Ramlibacter pinisoli: one gene and its partner. The protein of the gene in region 1 interacts with the protein of each later gene in a pairwise test. Links are inferred from orthologs where the notes say so. Each region holds a gene or a part of one and is shown in the gene's direction. Other genes may lie near its edges. The genes, in order: GON04_RS01550 and GON04_RS14235.

Region 1 (8,678 bases):
GCCGTTCGAGGATGACGTTGTCGATGCCGGCCTTGTGGAGCAGCTGGCCGAGCAAGAGGCCGGACGGGCCGGCGCCGATGATGGCGACCTGGGTGCGCATGGGGTGTCTCCTAGTGTGCGTGTCGGCGTGCAGCTTAGGGCGCCGCACGGGCCGCGGAGAGGGCGGTGCGCCGCCCGTGTGCGATGATTGCGCCCCTTGCGCGATGATCGCGCAACGAGTGACACCATGCCGATCGCCCGCGCCGACTTCATCGAGGGCATGGCCAAGGGCCTGGCCGTGCTGGAGAGCTTCGACACCGAGCGCCAGCGCCTCAACGCCACCCTGGCCGCGCAGCGCGCCGGCCTCACCCGCGCGGCCGCGCGCCGCCACCTGCTGACCCTGGCGCACCTGGGCTACCTGGAGACCGACGGCAGCCATTTCTGGCTGTCGCCCAAGGTGCTGCGCTTTTCCGGCAGCTACCTGGCCTCGGCACGCCTGCCGCGCGCCATCCAGCCCACGCTCGACCGGCTGGCCGCGCGCACCGGCGAGGCGTTCTCGGCCGTGGTGCTCGACGGCGACCAGGTGGTCATCATTGCCCGCAGCGGCCCGACCCGCCTGCTGGCCTACGGCCTGCACCTGGGCGCGCGCCTGCCCGCCCATGCCACCTCCACCGGCCGGGTGCTGCTGGCGGCCCGGCCGCGCGCCGAGTTCGCCGCCTGGCTGCGCGGCCGCGAGCTGCCGCGGCTGACGGCCCACACGACGACGGACCCCCGGCGCCTGCGCGAGGTGGTGGCGCAGGTGCGCGAACAGGACTGGTGCGTGGCCAGCGAGGAGCACGAGCTGGGCGTGCACGCGCTGGCGGTGCCGCTGCGCAACCTGGAGGGCCGGGTGGTGGCGGCGCTGAACGTCGTCACGGCCCGCGACCGCCTGCTGCCACCGACGCTGCAGCGCGACCTGTTGCCGCTGCTGCAGGAAGCCGCCCGCGAGGCACGGCCGCTGCTCTGAGCGGCCGCATAAGCAAACAACCAGACAGTTGTTGGGTTTTCATAACCCAGCCACCACAATTCCGAGTCCCCTTATACGGAATGTGCATCCATGGCCACCTTGCGGCTGGGCGATATCGCCCCCGACTTCCAGCAGGACTCCACCTCGGGCCCGATCTCGTTCCATGCCTGGGCAGGCGCCGCATGGGTGGTGCTGATCTCGCATCCGGCTGACTTCACGCCGGTGTGCACCACCGAGCTCGGCCGCACGGCCGCGCTGGCCGGCGAGTTCGCGCGGCGCGGCGTCAAGCCCATCGCGGTGAGCGTCGATCCGCTCGAGTCGCACCGGCAGTGGGTGGGCGACATCGAGGAGACCCAGGGCGCGGCCGTGGGCTTCCCGATCCTGGCCGACGGCGACCGCAAGGTCGCGCTGCTGTACGACATGATCCACCCGAACGCACTGGCCAATGCCACCGTGCGCAGCGTGTTCATCATCGACCCGAAGAAGGTCATCCGCGCCACGCTCACGTACCCTGCCAGCACCGGCCGCAACTTCACCGAGATCCTGCGCGTCATCGATTCGCTGCAGCTGACCGACGGCCACAAGGTGGCCACCCCGGCCGACTGGACCGACGGCGACGACGTGGTCATCCTGCCCAGCCTGCAGGATCCCGCCGAGCTGACCCGGCGCTTTCCCCGCGGCTGGCGCGCCCTCACGCCGTACCTGCGGCTGACCGCGCAGCCGGGCCGCTGAACGCGCCGCGAGCCCCGGCCGCCGCGGGTCTCCCGAAAGCACGCGAAAATCGGCGGTTTCGCGCTTTTCCCATCCAAGCACCATGACGAACAAGATCAAGACCCTCCTTGCCGCCGGCCTGCTGGCCGCCAGCGGCGTGGCTTCGGCGCAGCAGACGCTGCTGAACGTGTCCTATGACGTTGCGCGCGAGTTCTACAAGGACATCAACGCGGCCTTCGTTCCCGCCTACAAGAAGGCGACCGGCAAGGATGTGAAGGTCGAGCAGTCGCACGCCGGCTCCAGTGCCCAGGCGCGCGCCGTGGCCGACGGCCTGGACGCCGACGTGGTGACGATGAACACCACCACCGACGTCGAATTCCTGGCCGAGAAGGGCGTGGTGGCCAAGGACTGGTCCAAGCGCTTCCCCGACAACGCGTCGCCCACCACCAGCACCATGCTGTTCCTGGTGCGCGAGGGCAACCCCAAGGGCATCAAGGACTGGGACGACCTGGTCAAGCCGGGCGTGCAGGTGGTCGTGGTCAACCCCAAGACCGGCGGCAACGGCCGCTACGCCTACCTGGCCGCGTGGGGCTCGGTGAAGAAGAAGGGCGGCACCGACGACCAGGCACGCGAGTTCCTCACCAAGCTGTACAAGAACGTGCCGGTGCTGGCGCGTGGCGGCCGCGATGCCACCACCGCCTTCCTGCAGCGCAACACCGGCGACGTGCTCATCACCTTCGAATCCGAGGTGGAGTCGGTCAACCGCGAGTTCGGCAACGGCAAGGTCGACGTGGTCTACCCGTCCACCAGCATCGTGGCCGAGAACCCGGTGGCGGTGGTCGAGCGCACGGTGGCCAAGAAGGGCACCGGCGACCTCGCCAAGGCCTACCTGAACTTCCTGTATTCCGACGAGGGCCAGGAGATCGCCGCCAAGCATTCCATCCGCCCGCGCAACCCCAAGATCCTGGCCAAGTACGAGAAGACCTTCAAGCCGGTGAAGCTGTTCACGGTGCAGGAGCTGTTCGGCTCGCTGGGCGAAGCGCAGAAGGTGCACTTCAACGACGGCGGCCAGTTCGACAAGATCTACACGGTCAAGTAAGCGCATGTCGGCTTCCGCGGCGCGTCTGGCCGCGCCCCTTCCAGCGGCGGCCAAGGGCAGCCGCGGCGGCAGCAAGCGGGTGCTGCCGGGCTTCCACCTCACGCTCGGGTACACGCTGCTGTACCTGGGCCTCATCGTGCTCATCCCGCTCACGGCGCTGGTCTTCAAGACCTTCACCCTGAGCTGGGACCAGTTCGTCGCCGCGGTCTCCTCGCCGCGGGTCATGGCGTCCTACCGCCTGACGTTCGGCGCCTCCTTCATCGCCGCCATCGTCAACGTGTTCTTCGGCCTGCTGGTAGCCTGGGTGCTGGTGCGCTACACCTTCCCCGGCAAGAAGATCGTCGACGCGCTGGTCGACCTGCCGTTCGCGCTGCCGACGGCGGTGGCCGGCATCTCGCTGACCGCGCTGCTGGCCGGCAACGGCTGGATCGGCCAGTACCTCGAGCCGCTGGGCATCAAGCTGGCCTTCAACCCCAACGGCGTGGTCATCGCCCTCATCTTCATCGGGCTGCCCTTCGTGGTGCGCACCGTGCAGCCCGTGCTGGAAGACACCGAGCGCGAGCTGGAGGAGGCGGCCATGTGCCTGGGCGCCACCCGCTGGCAGACCTTCAGCCGGGTGATCCTGCCGGCCATCCTGCCGGCCCTGCTCACCGGCTTCGCCATGGCGTTCGCGCGGGCGGTGGGGGAGTACGGCTCGGTCATCTTCATCGCCGGCAACATGCCCATGGTCTCGGAGATCACGCCGCTCATCATCATCGGCAAGCTGGAGCAATACGACTACGCCGGCGCCACCGCGGTGGCCACCGTGATGCTGGTCATCTCGTTCGCGCTGCTGCTGGTCATCAATGCGCTGCAGGCCTGGCAACGCAAGACGCAGGGGGTGGCATGAGCACCGGCAACCTGTCGACCAAGCGCGTCATCACCACCGAGGCGCCGTGGGTGCGGTGGACCCTGATCGGGGTCGCGCTGGCGTTCCTGCTGCTGTTCCTGGTGCTGCCGCTGGCGGCGGTGTTCACCGAGGCGCTGCGCAAGGGCTCCGGTGCCTACCTCGACGCGCTGCGCGAGCCCGACGCCTGGGCGGCGATCCGCCTGACGCTGATCACCGCTGCCATCGCCGTGCCGCTGAACCTGGCCTTCGGCATCGCCGCGGCCTGGTGCATCGCCAAGTTCGAGTTCCGCGGCAAGGCCTTCCTCACCACGCTGGTCGACCTGCCGTTCTCGGTGTCGCCGGTCGTGTCCGGCCTGATCTACGTGCTGATCTTCGGCGCGCAGGGCTGGTTCGGGCCCTGGCTGGCCGCGCACGACATCAAGATCGTGTTCGCCGTGCCCGGCATCGTGCTGGCGACCATCTTCGTCACCTTCCCCTTCATCGCCCGCGAGCTCATTCCGCTGATGCAGGCGCAGGGCAACGACGAGGAGCAGGCCGCCATCGTGCTGGGGGCCAACGGCTGGCAGACCTTCTGGCACGTGACCCTGCCCAACATCAAGTGGGGCCTGATCTACGGCGTGATCCTGTGCAACGCCCGCGCCATGGGCGAATTCGGCGCCGTGTCGGTAGTGTCCGGCCACATCCGCGGGCAGACCAACACCATGCCGCTGCACGTCGAGATCCTCTACAACGAATACCAGTCGGTCGCCGCGTTCGCGGTCGCCTCGCTGCTGGCCCTGCTGGCCGTGGTGACCCTGGCGATCAAGAGCGTTGCCGAGTGGCAGCACGAGCGCGCCATGGCCGCGGCGGCCGATGGGCCGATGGAACGGCCTCAGGCTGCCGTGAGTTGAGGCATGAAGGAACGGCCCCCCTTCCACAGAAGGCGCAGAAACAGCGCAGAAGACGCGGAAGGGGCCAGATCATCGACATGTCTTTTCTGCGATTTCTGCAAGACCTCTGCGCCCTCGGCGTAAGGGCGTTTTCTCCCAACTTATCGAGAGCGTTCCCATGAGCATCGAAATCCGCAACGTCAGCAAGCGCTTCGGCGACTTCCATGCCCTGCGCGACGTGTCGCTCGACATCGGCTCGGGCGAACTGCTCGCGCTGCTGGGCCCGTCGGGCTGCGGCAAGACCACGCTGCTGCGCATCATCGCCGGCCTGGAGACGGCCGACGCGGGCAGCATCCTGTTCGCCGGCGAGGACACCACCGACGTGCACGTGCGCGACCGGCAGGTGGGCTTCGTGTTCCAGCACTACGCGCTGTTCCGGCACATGACCGTGTTCGAGAACGTCGCCTTCGGCCTGCGCGTGAAGCCGCGCGGCCAGCGCCCGTCCGAGGCGCAGATCCGCCAGAAGGTGCACGAGCTGCTCGGCCTGGTGCAGCTCGACTGGCTGGCCGACCGATTCCCGTCGCAGCTGTCCGGCGGCCAGCGCCAGCGCATCGCGCTGGCCCGCGCCCTGGCGGTGGAGCCCAAGGTGCTGCTGCTCGACGAGCCGTTCGGCGCGCTGGACGCCAAGGTGCGCAAGGAACTGCGCCGCTGGCTGCGCCGGCTGCACGACGAGTTGCACGTCACCAGTATCTTTGTCACGCACGACCAGGAAGAGGCCCTCGAGGTGGCCGACCGGGTGGTGCTGATGAACGCCGGCCGCATCGAACAGGTCGGCTCGCCGCAGGACGTCTGGGACCATCCCGCCAGCCCGTTCGTCTATGGCTTCCTGGGCGACGTGAACATGTTCCACGGCCGCGCCCACGAGGGCGAGGTGCACCTGGAAGGCCTGCAGCTCGAGGCGCCCGAGCATGCCGACGTGCAGAACGCCAAGGCCTTCGCCTACGTGCGCCCGCACGACCTGGACGTGCAGCGCTATTCGCCCGGCGCCCGGGGCATCGTGGTCCAGCTCAGTCGCGCGATCGTCGTCGGGCCCATTGCCCGGCTGGAACTTATTCCCGCCGACGACACCCAACCCGTCAACCCCAGCGGCAAGGATGCGGTCATCGAGGCCCAGATTCCTGCGCAACAATTCAGGGAATTGGGGTTCAAGGAGGGCGAGACGCTGGTGGTGACGCCGCGCCGCGCCCGGGTGTTCGTCGAGGGGGCGGCCTGACATCGGGCCACCGGCTCCCGTTGCAGGAGGGGTAGAAGTTGGTCGATTGGTTGTTCGCGGCACCGCGCCGTACGCTGGCGCTGGTGTGCGCCGCCTGCGTGGGCATGCTCGCCTTCGCGCTCTACCTGCAGCACGTGGTCGGCCTCGAGCCTTGTCCCATGTGCATCGTGCAGCGCTACGCCCTCATCCTGGTGGCCCTGGCGGCCGGCCTCACGGCCATCTTCCGCTCCCGCGGCGCATGGCTGACGGGCAGCGTGCTGGGCCTGCTGTTCTCCGGCTTCGGCGCCTTCGTCGCCGCCCGCCAGAGCTTCCTGCAGTGGTACCCGCCCGAGATCATGTCCTGCGGCCGCGACTTCTACGGAATGATCGAGACCTTCCCGCTCAAGCGCGCGGTGCCGATGATCTTCAAGGGCAGCGGCGACTGCACCAAGATCGACTGGACGTTCCTGGGCGGGTCGATCGCTAACTGGTCGTTTGTTGCGTTCTTGGCGTTTGCGCTCGTGTTCCTCGGGGTGGTTGTCACCACCCTCGGAAAGCGCCACGCCGCGTACGCACGCACTTGACGCTTTCCCAAGCAGGAAACCCCCTCACCCCAACCCTCTCCCCCGGGGGGGGAGAGGGGGCGGAGCTTGAAGGTGCCGTGGCCGCGCACAGCAACGAGGCCACGCCGGTCGGCCTGCGCCATATGGGCGCGGACGCGGTGAAGTGGGCCGTCATGCCGGGCTTGACCCGGCATCCATCTCCGGAATGAGGCCGCAGCGGAATTGCGTTCGGGAGATGGATTGCGGGTCGAGCCCGCAATGCCGGGGTAGGGGCATCGTGCCAGGATCGCCCGCCCGAAGTGGTCGTCGCACGCCGGACCCAGAGAGTCGTCAAGCCCGCATGGGGTGTAACCAGGGGCAGGGCGCCGGTTCACCCCTTCTTGATCGAGCAGAGCCTGTCCACGCGGCAGGTGGTGCCTGGCAGGGTCGATTTGTGGGGCGGCGGAGACGAACCGGGCCGGGCGGAGCGCGCGCCAGCGCGCATCGTGAACTGGCTCCGGCTCCTTGTCTGAACGGAGCGCGTAGCGCGCAGTGAGTTGGAGCCGGCAAGCCCGGCCCGGTGCTAGGCGCAGCGCAGTCGCGGCGAGCGAAGCAAAGCCGCGACCGGCACACCATGAGGCCCTGCCAGGCACCACCTGTCGCGCCCCCGGGCCCACGAACACCGTCCCAGTCGTTCCGGAACGCGTCCCCTCGGCCAGGCGGCGTTTCCCTAGACCAGCTTCTTCACGAACACCATCGACCGCCGGTCCCAGTTGTACTTGCGCTTGCGCGCTTCCGGCAGCCAGTCCGGTTCGACCTGGACGAACCCGCGCTTCAGGAACCAGTGCATGGTGCGCGTGGTGAGCACGAAGATGCTCTCCAGGCCCATGGCCTTGGCGCGCTGCTCCACCCGCTTGAGGATCTTCTCGCCGTCGCCCTGGCCCTGGCTTTGCGGCGACACCGTGAGCGCCGCCATTTCGCCGGTGCGGGCCTCGGGATAGGGGTAGAGGGCGGCGCACGCGAAGATCACGCCGTCGTGTTCGATGATGCTGTAGTTGGCGATGTCGCGTTCGATCTCGGTGCGCTCGCGCCGCACCAGGGTGCCATCGCGCTCGAACGGCTCGATCAGCTGCAGGATGCCGCCGATGTCCTCGGCCGTGGCCTCGCGCAGGTTCTCCAGCTTCTCGTCGATGACCATGGTGCCGATGCCGTCGTGCACATAGATCTCCAGCAGCAGCGAGCCGTCGACCGCGAACGGCAGGATGTGGCTGCGCTCCACGCCGGCCTTGCAGGCCTTGGCGCAGTGCTGCAGGTAGAAGGCGGTGTCGGTCGGCTGCTGCGGGTTGGGCAGCTGGGCAAGGAGTCGCTCGGCGGTGGCCAGCGGCAGCTCGGTGTCGATCGGGTTGTCGTCCGACTCGGGCTCGCCGGGGTGCACCCGCACGCCCGGGATCTCGGTCAGGAACACCAGCTTGTCGGCCTGTAGCGCGATGGCCACGCTGGTCGCCACTTCTTCCATCGTCAGGTTGAAGGCTTCGCCGGTCGGCGAGAACCCGAACGGCGACAGCAGCACCATGGCGCCGTGGTCCAGGGTGCGGCGGATGCCGCCCACGTCGACCTTGCGCACCAGCCCCGAATGCTGGAAGTCCACTCCATCGACGATGCCCACCGGGCGCGCCGTGATGAAGTTGCCCGAGATCACGCGCACGGTGGCGCCCGCCATCGGCGTGTTGGGCAGGCCCATGCTGAAGGCGGCCTCGATCTCGTAGCGCAGCTGGCCGGCGGCCTCCTGGGCGCAGTCGAGCGCCACCTCGTCGGTGATGCGCATGCCATGCGAATAGCGGGCGGCATGGCCCTTGGCCTTGAGCTGCTCGTTCACCTGCGGGCGGAAGCCGTGCACCAGCACCACCTTCACGCCCATGCTCTGGATCAGGGCCAGGTCCTGCGCGATGGCCTGCAGCTTGCCGGCCGCGATGGCCTCGCCGGCGACGCCCACCACGAACGTCTTGCCGCGGTGCATGTGGATGTACGGCGCCACCGACCGGAACCAGGGCACGAACGTGAAATTGAAGACGGTGGACATCGTCGGCGATGACAGCTGTGACAGGGGCAGCACGGAACTGGTGAGCAGAACAGTGTAAGGTACCGCCCACGCTTGGCCGCTGGGGCCGCAGGGTGGGGGAGCGTCGCGTTTGGATCCCGTGGCGATCGGTTGCTGGGGCGGGTTTTTCGGTGCCGTGAGCCTGGCACTGGCCGCCGCATTGCTGGCCTTCACCCGCTCCGCCCGCCGGGTGGCGCTCACCGGGTCCCTGGCCGCGGCGCTCTCGGCCGCCT
Region 2 (8,670 bases), on another replicon or contig:
AAGAACAACGGCGTCGACCCGCAGGACCTGATCGAGAAGTACGGCGCCGACACCGCGCGCCTGTACACCATGTTCACCGCCCCGCCCGAGGCCACGCTGGAGTGGAACGACGCCGCGCTGGAAGGCAGCTACCGCTTCCTGCGCCGGGTCTGGGCGTTCGGCCACCGGCTGGCGCAGGGCGACGCCGTCGCCGGCCAGGCCAAGGCGCTGCGCAACCTGGCCGGCCTGGGCAAGCCGGCCAAGGCCCTGCGGCGCGAGGTGCACGCGGTGCTCAAGCAGGTCGACTACGACTACGCCCGCATGCAGTACAACACCGTGGTCTCGGGCGCGATGAAGATCCTCAACGCACTGGAGGACGACAAGGGCTCCGGCGACGCCGGCGCCGACGCCGCCCGGGCCGAGGGCTTCGGCATCCTGCTGCGGGTGCTGTACCCGGTCACGCCGCACCTGACCCACACGCTGTGGCAGCAGCTCGGCTACGAGACGCTGCACGGCGACCTGCTCGACGCGCCCTGGCCGCGCATCGACGAACAGGCGCTGGTGCAGGAGGAGGTCGAGCTGGTGCTGCAGGTCAATGGCAAGCACCGCGGCACCATCTCCGTGCCGGCCACGGCCGACAAGGCCGAGATCGAGCGGGTGGCGCTGGCCAGCGAGGGCTACCAGAAGTTCGCCGCCGGCGCGACGCCCAAGAAAGTCATCATCGTGCCGGGCCGGCTGGTCAACCTGGTCGTGTGATGCGGCGCCGCCTGCTGCTGGCCGTCGCGCCCGCCGTCCTCGCCGGCTGCGGCTTCGAGCTGCGCCGGGCGCCTGACTTCGCCTTCAAGTCCATCCTCATCACCTCCGGCTCGGCGGTGTCGACCGACCTGCGGCGCAACCTGTCCTCGGTGCCCGAGATGCAGGTGCTGCCCCTGAGCGGGCGGCCCGACCAGGCGCAGGTCATCCTCGACGTGCCGGAGGAGCGGCGCGAGCGGGTGGTGGTGGGCGTGAACGCCTCCGGCCAGGTGCGCGAGCTGCAGCTGCGCATCCGGATGAAGTTCAAGCTGCGCACGCCGCAGGGCAAGGAACTCATTCCCGAGACCGAGCTGCTGCAGCAGCGGGACATCAGCTTCAACGAAACCGCGGTGCTGGCCAAGGAGGCCGAGGAAGGCCTGCTCTACCGCGACATGCAGAACGATTTGGTGCAGCAGTTGATGCGGCGCCTGGGCGCCATCAAGTCCCTGTAAATCCGGCCGGACGAGGCGTTCTCTGACGCCGGCCCGGGCCGTGCCGGCCTAGAGTGACTCAACCGGGGCTGCGTCCCCGAGGAGAGCCGCCATGGACAGCCAGGTCGGACCCGGCAGCCAGGACTTCGTCGCCCTCGAGGCGCGGTTCGGTGCCCGCAACTACCACCCGGTGCCGGTCGTGGTCGACCGCGCCCTCGACTGCCTGGTCTGGGACGTCGAGGGGCGCGAGTACATCGACATGATGGGCGCCTATTCGGCCGTCAGCCACGGCCACCTGCACCCGCGCGTCGTCGCCGCAGCGCAGCGCCAGCTGCACAAGGTCGCCGTCACCTCGCGCGCCTACCACGGCAACACGCTCGGACCCTTCCTGGCCAAGCTGTGCACGCTGGCCGGCTTCGAGCGAGCGCTGCCGATGAACACCGGCGCCGAGGCGGTCGAGACGGCGATCAAGTGCGCCCGCCGCTGGGGCCACCGCGTCAAGGGAATCCCCGACGGCCAGGCCGAGATCCTGGTGGCGCGCAACAACTTCCACGGCCGCACCACCACCATCGTGGGCTTTTCCAGCGAGCCCGAGTACCGCGCCGGTTTCGGCCCGTTCGCACCCGGTTTCCGTCACTTCGACTTCGGCGACATGGCCAGCGTGCGGGCGGCGGCCACGCCCAACACCTGCGCCGTGCTGGTCGAGCCGATCCAGGGCGAGGCAGGCGTTGTGCTGCCGCCGCCGGGCTTCTTCGCCGAGCTGCGGGACTGGTGCACGGCCCACCGCGTGCTGCTGGTCGACGACGAGGTGCAGGCCGGCCTGGGCCGCACCGGCAAGTGGTTCGCCTTCGAGCACGAAGGCATCCGCCCGGACGCGCTGATCCTGGGCAAGGCGCTCGGCGCCGGCCTGTTGCCGGTCAGCGCCTTCCTGGCCGATGCGCCGGTGATGGACGTGTTCGATCCCGGCAGCCACGGCTCCACCTTCGGCGGCAACGCGCTGGCGGCGGCGGTCGCCCTCGAGGGCCTGCGGGTGCTGGAGGACGAGCGGCTGGTCGAGCGCGCCGCCCAGCTCGGCCCGCACCTGATGCAGCGCCTGCAGGAGGTGCAGCAGGCAGCCGGGCCGCTGATCCGCGACGTGCGCGGGCGCGGCCTGTGGGTCGGCGTCGACATCGATCCGGCGCACGGCAACGCACGCCGACTGGTCGAGCAGCTGGCGCGCAACGGCGTGCTGTCCAAGGAGACCCACGAGACGGTGATCCGGTTCGCGCCGCCGCTCACGATCAGCGCCGCGCTGATCGACCGCGCGACCGCGATCTTCCGCGACACCGTCGCGGCCTGGAGGGCCGGCCGCGACTAAACTCGCGGCCATGCAGCTTGCCGCCGCCCAGCTGAACGCCCACCTGCAGAAGGGGCTGCGCTCGCTCTACACCCTGCATGGCGACGAGCCGCTGCTGGTGCAGGAAGCGGCCGACGCCATCCGCGCGGCGGCGCGCGTGCAGGGCTACACCGAGCGCACCGTGCACACGGTGGCCGGCGCGCACTTCGACTGGAGCGAGGTGCTGGCGGCGGGCGGCTCGCTCAGCCTGTTCGCCGAGCGCCAGATCGTCGAGATCCGCATCCCGACCGGCAAGCCCGGCAAGGAGGGCAGCCCGGCGCTGCAGCAGCTGGCCCAGGACGCCCAGGGCAACGACAGCACGCTGACCCTGGTGCTGCTGCCGCGGCTGGACAAGATGACGCGCGGCGGCGCCTGGTTCGGCGCGCTGGAGAACTTCGGCGTGACCATCCAGCTCGACCCGATCGAACGCGGCGCGCTGCCGCAGTGGATCGCCCAGCGCCTGGGCCGCCAGGACCAGCGCGTGCGCGGCGGCGAGGAGGGCCAGCGCACGCTGCAGTTCTTCGCCGACCGGGTCGAGGGCAACCTGCTGGCGGCGCACCAGGAGATCCAGAAGCTGGGGCTGCTGTACCCGGGGGGCGAGCTGTCGTTCGAGCAGGTCGAGAGCGCAGTCCTCAACGTGGCCCGCTACGATGTCTTCAAGCTGTCGGAGGCCGTGCTGGGCGGCCAGGTCGCGCGCGTGCAGCGCATGCTGGACGGCCTGCAGGCCGAGGGCGAGGCCGAGGTGCTGGTGCACTACACCCTGGCCGAGGACATCCGCGCCCTCAAGCGGGTCCGGGACGCGATGGGCGAGGGCCGGCCGCTGCCGGTGGCGCTGCGCGAGCAGCGCGTGTGGGGCCTGAAGGAGCGCCTGTTCGAGCGCGTCCTGCCGCGCCTGTCGGCCACCGCGCTGGACAACCTGCTGCACGGCGCGCACGTGGTCGACGGCATCGTCAAGGGCCTGAAGGCGCCCGGCTGGCCGACCGACGGCTGGCAGGCGCTGCAGCGCCTGGCCCTGCAGCTGTGCCAGGAATGCGGGGCCCAGCAGGGGCCATCCCCGCGTGGGAAAATCCCGGCGTGAACGCAAGAACGAACGCCTCCACGCTGGCGGCCGGTGCCGCTGCGCTGCCCCCCGACGAGGCCCTCGCGGCCAGGGGCGGCCCGGCGCCGCTCGACCTGCCCGACTACATGCAGGCGCTGGGCCGGCAGGCGCGCCAGGCCAGCGCGCGCCTGTCCGCCGCCAGCGCCGCCGAGAAGAACGCGGTGCTGCGGGGCATCGCCGTCCGGCTGCGCGCCTCGGGCGAGGCGCTGGCCGCCGACAACGCCCGCGACCTCGAGCGGGCCCAGGCCGCCGGCCTCGCCGCGCCGATGGTCGATCGGCTGCGGCTCACGCCGAAGATCCTGGAGACGCTGGCGCAGGGCTGCGAGCAGCTGGCCGCGATGCCGGACATCATCGGCGAGATCCGCGGCATGACCCAGCAGCCCAGCGGCATCCGCGTCGGCCAGATGCGCGTGCCGCTCGGCGTGTTCGGCATGGTCTACGAAAGCCGCCCCAACGTGACGATCGAGGCCGCCAGCCTGTCGATCAAGAGCGGCAACGCCTGCATCCTGCGCGGCGGCTCGGAGGCGATCGACTCCAACCGGGCGCTGGCCCGCCTGGTGCGCGCCGCGCTGGCCGACGCCGGCCTGCCCGAGGACGCGGTGCAACTGGTGCAGACCACCGACCGCGAGGCGGTCGGCCAGCTGATCGCCATGCCGCAGTACGTCGACGTCATCATCCCGCGCGGCGGCAAGGGCCTGATCGAGCGCATCAGCCGCGACGCCAGGGTGCCGGTCATCAAGCACCTGGACGGCAACTGCCACGTCTACGTTGACGACCCCTGCGACGTGGCGATGGCGGTCACCATCGCCGACAACGCCAAGACCCAGAAGTACAGCCCCTGCAACGCCAGCGAGGGCCTGCTGGTGGCGCGCGCCGTCGCCGCCGACTTCCTGCCGGCCATCGGCGCGGTGTATGCGGCCAAGGGCGTCGAGATGCGCTGCGACCCCGAGGCGGCCGCCATCCTGGCCCGCGTCGGCGGCGCCGACGTGCGGCCGGCCACCGAGCAGGACTGGTCCGAGGAGTACCTGGCGCCCATCATCAGCATCAAGATGGTGGCCGGTCTGGACGAGGCCATCGCCCACATCAACCGCTACAGCAGCCACCACACCGACGCCATCGTCACGCGCGACCACGTGCACGCCCAGCGCTTCCTGCGCGAGGTCGATTCGGCCAGCGTGATGGTCAACGCGAGCACCCGCTTCGCCGACGGCTTCGAGTACGGGCTGGGCGCCGAGATCGGCATCAGCACCGACAAGTTCCACGCCCGCGGCCCGGTCGGCATCGAAGGCCTGACCTCGCTGAAGTGGGTGGTGCTCGGCCAGGGCGAAGTGCGCACCTGACCGCCCCGATGGCTGACTATTGGCCCGGCTGCGGCTGGCAGTTCCTGCGCTCCGATGCCGACGGCCAGCTGGTCGTCACCGACGACTTCCTGCGCCACCTGCTGCAGCGCCCCGAACTGGCGCCGCTGCCCGAGTCCTGCGCCGCCGAACGCGCGCTGCACCAGGAGCTGCTGGCGCAGCCGCGCCAGGCGGTCGGGACGGCGCGGCTGGCCGCCCTGGCCGACCCCGATGCGGCGGACAACTACGCCGTCTGGCTGCGCTTCCGCGAGCGCCTGCTGGCGCGGCCGACGCTCGAGGGCAGCTACCTGCAGCTGTTCCAGCGCGACGTCGACGTGCCGCCGCTGCTGGTGCACCAGCTCACGCAGGTGCTGCTGCGGCAGGTGCTGGGCGAGGACGCGACGCCGTTCCAGGCCCGCGCCGCCGAACTGCTGTTCCGGCCCCAGCGCATCGCCGTCCAGGGCGACGGCCAGGTGATGGCGGCCGACGAGGAGACGGTGGAGAGCCAGGCGCTGGCCGCCACGCCCGGCTCGCTGGTCGACCTGCTGCGGCAGGCCGGCGCGACGCCGCGCGAGGCCGAGCTCGACGTGCTGGGCGAGGCCAACGCCGGCCAGTACTGGGAGCGCAGCGAGGCGCACGACCTGGTGGTGCAGCTCAATCACGGCCAGCCGGCGCTGGCCGCCCTGTGCGAGGTGATCGAGCGCTGGATCGGGCACTTCCTGGGCGTGCGGGTGCGGGTGGAGGTGGCGCGCGAGATCGACGAGGACCAGTGGGTCTGGCACGTCGGCCTGGACGCGCAGGCCACGGCGGTGCTCAACGCCCTGTACCGCGGCGAGGACGTCGACGAGGCCCAGGGCCGGCGCATGCTGTGCCTGTTCCGGCTCGAGTTCGCCGACCCGCACGTGCTGCGGCCCGAGGTCGCCGGGCACCCGGTCTGGCTGGCGATGGCGATGGACGAGGGCCAGCGCCTGCGGCTCAAGCCGCAGAACCTGTTGCTGAACCTGCCGCTGGCACGCCAGAGCTGACGCCGCCACGGCCGCGCCTTGCAAGCGCCGGCCGCGTCCCCAGCTTCCTACAATTCACCCACGGCGCGAGGCCGTCCTCGAGGGCTCCCATGGTTCCGCATCTCATCACCGCCCTCACGGGTCCGATCAACGAACTCGAGCAGCGCATCCTGGAGTCGATGCCGGCCATCGAGCGCTGGTTCCGGCTCGAGTGGATGGAGCACACGCCGCCGTTCTACACCTCGGTCGACGTGCGCAACGCCGGCTTCAAGCTGGCCCCGGTCGACACCAACCTGTTCCCGGGCGGCTGGAACAACCTCACCACCGAGATGCTGCCGCTGGCGGTGCAGTCGGCGATGGCGGCCATCGAGAAGATCTGCCCCGAGGCCAAGAACCTGCTGGTGATCCCGGAGAACCACACCCGCAACACGTTCTACCTGTCCAACGTGCTGCAGTTGAAGCGCATCTTCCACATGGCGGGCCTGAACGTGCGCATCGGCTCGATCAGCCCGGAGATCAAGGAGCCGACCACCTTCAACCTGCCCACCGGCGAGTCGGTCGTGCTCGAACCGGTGGTGCGCAGCCGGCACCGCCTGGGGCTGAAGGACTTCGATCCCTGCACCATCCTGCTCAACAACGACCTGTCGGCCGGCGCCCCCGGCATCCTGGAGGACCTGCACGAGCAGTACCTGCTGCCGCCGCTGCACGCCGGCTGGTCGGTGCGGCGCAAGAGCCGCCACTTCCAGAGCTACGAGGAGGTGTCCAAGCGCTTCGGCAAGCTGCTGGGCATCGACCCGTGGCTGATCAACCCGATGTTCAACAAGTGCGGCGAGATCGATTTCGCCTCCGGTGCGGGCATGGACTGCCTGACCACCAACGTCGATGCCCTGCTCACGCGGGTGCGCAAGAAGTACAAGGAATACGGCATCAACGAGAAGCCGTTCGTCATCGTCAAGGCCGACAACGGCACCTACGGCATGGGCATCATGACCGTGCGCGACGTGAAGGACCTGGACCAGCTCAACCGTCGCACCAAGAACAAGATGGCGGTCGCCAAGGACGGCCAGGAGGTGCACGACGTCATCATCCAGGAAGGGGTGCAGACGTACGAGCGCATCCACGACGCGGTGGCCGAACCGGTGGTCTACATGATGGACCGCTACGTGGTCGGCGGCTTCTATCGCGTGCACCCCGAGCGCGGCATCGACGAGAACCTCAATGCGCCGGGCGCCGGCTACGTGCCACTGGCGTTCGCCGAGAGTACGCGCTTACCTCAGCCGGGTGAGAAGCCGGGTGCCAGCGCGCCCAACCGGTTCTACATGTACGGCGTGATCGGCCGGCTGGCGATGCTAGCGGCGAGCTACGAACTCGAGGCCACCGACCCCGAGGCAGAGACCTACGACTGATCGGCCGGCGCCAGTTGCTGCGCTGCAACAAAAGGCGCGACGGGCGCAGGTGAGCGGCGCACAATAGCGTCCCCAAAGGAACCGGAACCCCCGCCGCCGCACCCGCGGCCCGAAGACGGGGGACCTTAGTGCAGAGCTCGAAATCCTCGCTCGCGGCGCTGACCCTCGCCGCCATCGGCGTCGTCTACGGCGACATCGGCACCAGCGTCCTGTACGCCGTCAAGGAGGTCTTCGGCTCCGGCCACGTGCCGTTCACGATGGCCAACGTGTACGGCATCCTGTCGATCTTCTTCTGGACGCTGACGGTCATCGTCTCGCTCAAGTACGTGGTGCTGGTGCTGCGCGCCGATAACCACGGCGAGGGCGGCCTGATCGCGATGCTGGCGCTGGCATCGCAGGCGGTGAAGGAAAAGCCCAAGCTGCGCAGGGTGCTGCTGGCGGTCGGCATCTTCGGCAGCTCGCTGTTCTACGGCGACGGCGTCATCACGCCGGCGATCTCGGTGCTGTCGGCGGTCGAGGGCCTGGAGGTGGTGTCGCCGCGCTTCAAGGAGGGCGTGATCCCGATCACGCTGGTGATCCTGTTCGGCCTGTTCGCGGTGCAAAAGCGCGGCACCGCCGGCATCGGCAAGTTCTTCGGCCCGATCACCGTCGTCTGGTTCGTCGTGATCGCCGTGCTGGGCGTCTCCAACATCGTGCGCCATCCCGAGATCCTGGTGGCCCTGAGCCCGCACCACGCGGTGCTGTTCATGTGGCACCACCCGGGCACCACCTTCGTCATCCTCGGGGCGGTGGTGCTGTGCGTGACCGGCGCCGAGGCGCTCTACGCCGACCTGGGCCACTTCGGCAAGCAGCCGATCCGGCTGGCCTGGTTCTCCGTCGTCATGCCGGCGCTGACCATGAACTACTTCGGCCAGGGCGCGCTGCTGCTCGAGAATCCCGACGCGGTGAAGAACCCGTTCTACATGATGGCGCCCGACTGGGCGCTGCTGCCGCTGGTGGTGCTGGCCACTGCCGCCACGGTGATCGCGTCGCAGGCCCTGATCACCGGGGCGTTCAGCGTCACCAAGCAGGTGGTGCAGCTGGGCTACCTGCCGCGGCTGCAGGTGCAGCACACCAGCGTGCGCGAGACCGGCCAGATCTACATCCCGTTCGTCAACTGGGGCCTGTTCGTGGCCATCGTGCTGGCGGTGGTGCTGTTCCGCTCGTCGAGCGCGCTGGCCTCGGCCTACGGCATCGCCGTCACGCTG

Evidence for each region.
Region 2: the proteins of GON04_RS01550 (region 1) and GON04_RS14235 interact in binary tests that used the Escherichia coli proteins (3 or more experiments, as listed by UniProt). The link is inferred for Ramlibacter pinisoli from one-to-one orthologs.

The regions. Positions count from the first base shown.
Region 1 is NZ_WSEL01000003.1:77,761-86,438, reverse strand. What follows is about bases 3,870-6,778. They hold GON04_RS01550 (sulfate/molybdate ABC transporter ATP-binding protein), read left to right. Parts: upstream 3,870-4,731; coding sequence 4,732-5,826; downstream 5,827-6,778. Other genes in these bases: GON04_RS01545 (disulfide bond formation protein B), read left to right, coding at 5,865-6,389; cysW (sulfate ABC transporter permease subunit CysW), read left to right, coding at 3,870-4,574. Also shown: pobA (4-hydroxybenzoate 3-monooxygenase), read right to left, coding at 1-100; GON04_RS01575 (IclR family transcriptional regulator domain-containing protein), read left to right, coding at 227-985; GON04_RS01570 (peroxiredoxin), read left to right, coding at 1,076-1,717; GON04_RS01565 (sulfate ABC transporter substrate-binding protein), read left to right, coding at 1,800-2,795; sulfate ABC transporter permease subunit CysT, read left to right, coding at 2,800-3,684; more of cysW, read left to right, coding at 3,681-3,869; argA (amino-acid N-acetyltransferase), read right to left, coding at 7,078-8,427; GON04_RS01535 (diguanylate cyclase domain-containing protein), read left to right, coding at 8,582-8,678. UniProt on the Escherichia coli protein: Part of the ABC transporter complex CysAWTP involved in sulfate/thiosulfate import. Responsible for energy coupling to the transport system.
Region 2 is NZ_WSEL01000007.1:25,149-33,818, forward strand. What follows is about bases 2,989-5,889. They hold GON04_RS14235 (glutamate-5-semialdehyde dehydrogenase), read left to right. Parts: upstream 2,989-3,762; coding sequence 3,763-5,016; downstream 5,017-5,889. Other genes in these bases: holA (DNA polymerase III subunit delta), read left to right, coding at 2,989-3,655; GON04_RS14240 (DUF6352 family protein), read left to right, coding at 5,025-5,889. In the rest of the region: leuS (leucine--tRNA ligase), read left to right, coding at 1-735; GON04_RS14220 (LPS-assembly lipoprotein LptE), read left to right, coding at 732-1,223; rocD (ornithine--oxo-acid transaminase), read left to right, coding at 1,315-2,559; more of holA, read left to right, coding at 2,570-2,988; more of GON04_RS14240, read left to right, coding at 5,890-6,038; gshA (glutamate--cysteine ligase), read left to right, coding at 6,128-7,423; GON04_RS14250 (KUP/HAK/KT family potassium transporter), read left to right, coding at 7,552-8,670. UniProt on the Escherichia coli protein: Catalyzes the NADPH-dependent reduction of L-glutamate 5-phosphate into L-glutamate 5-semialdehyde and phosphate. The product spontaneously undergoes cyclization to form 1-pyrroline-5-carboxylate.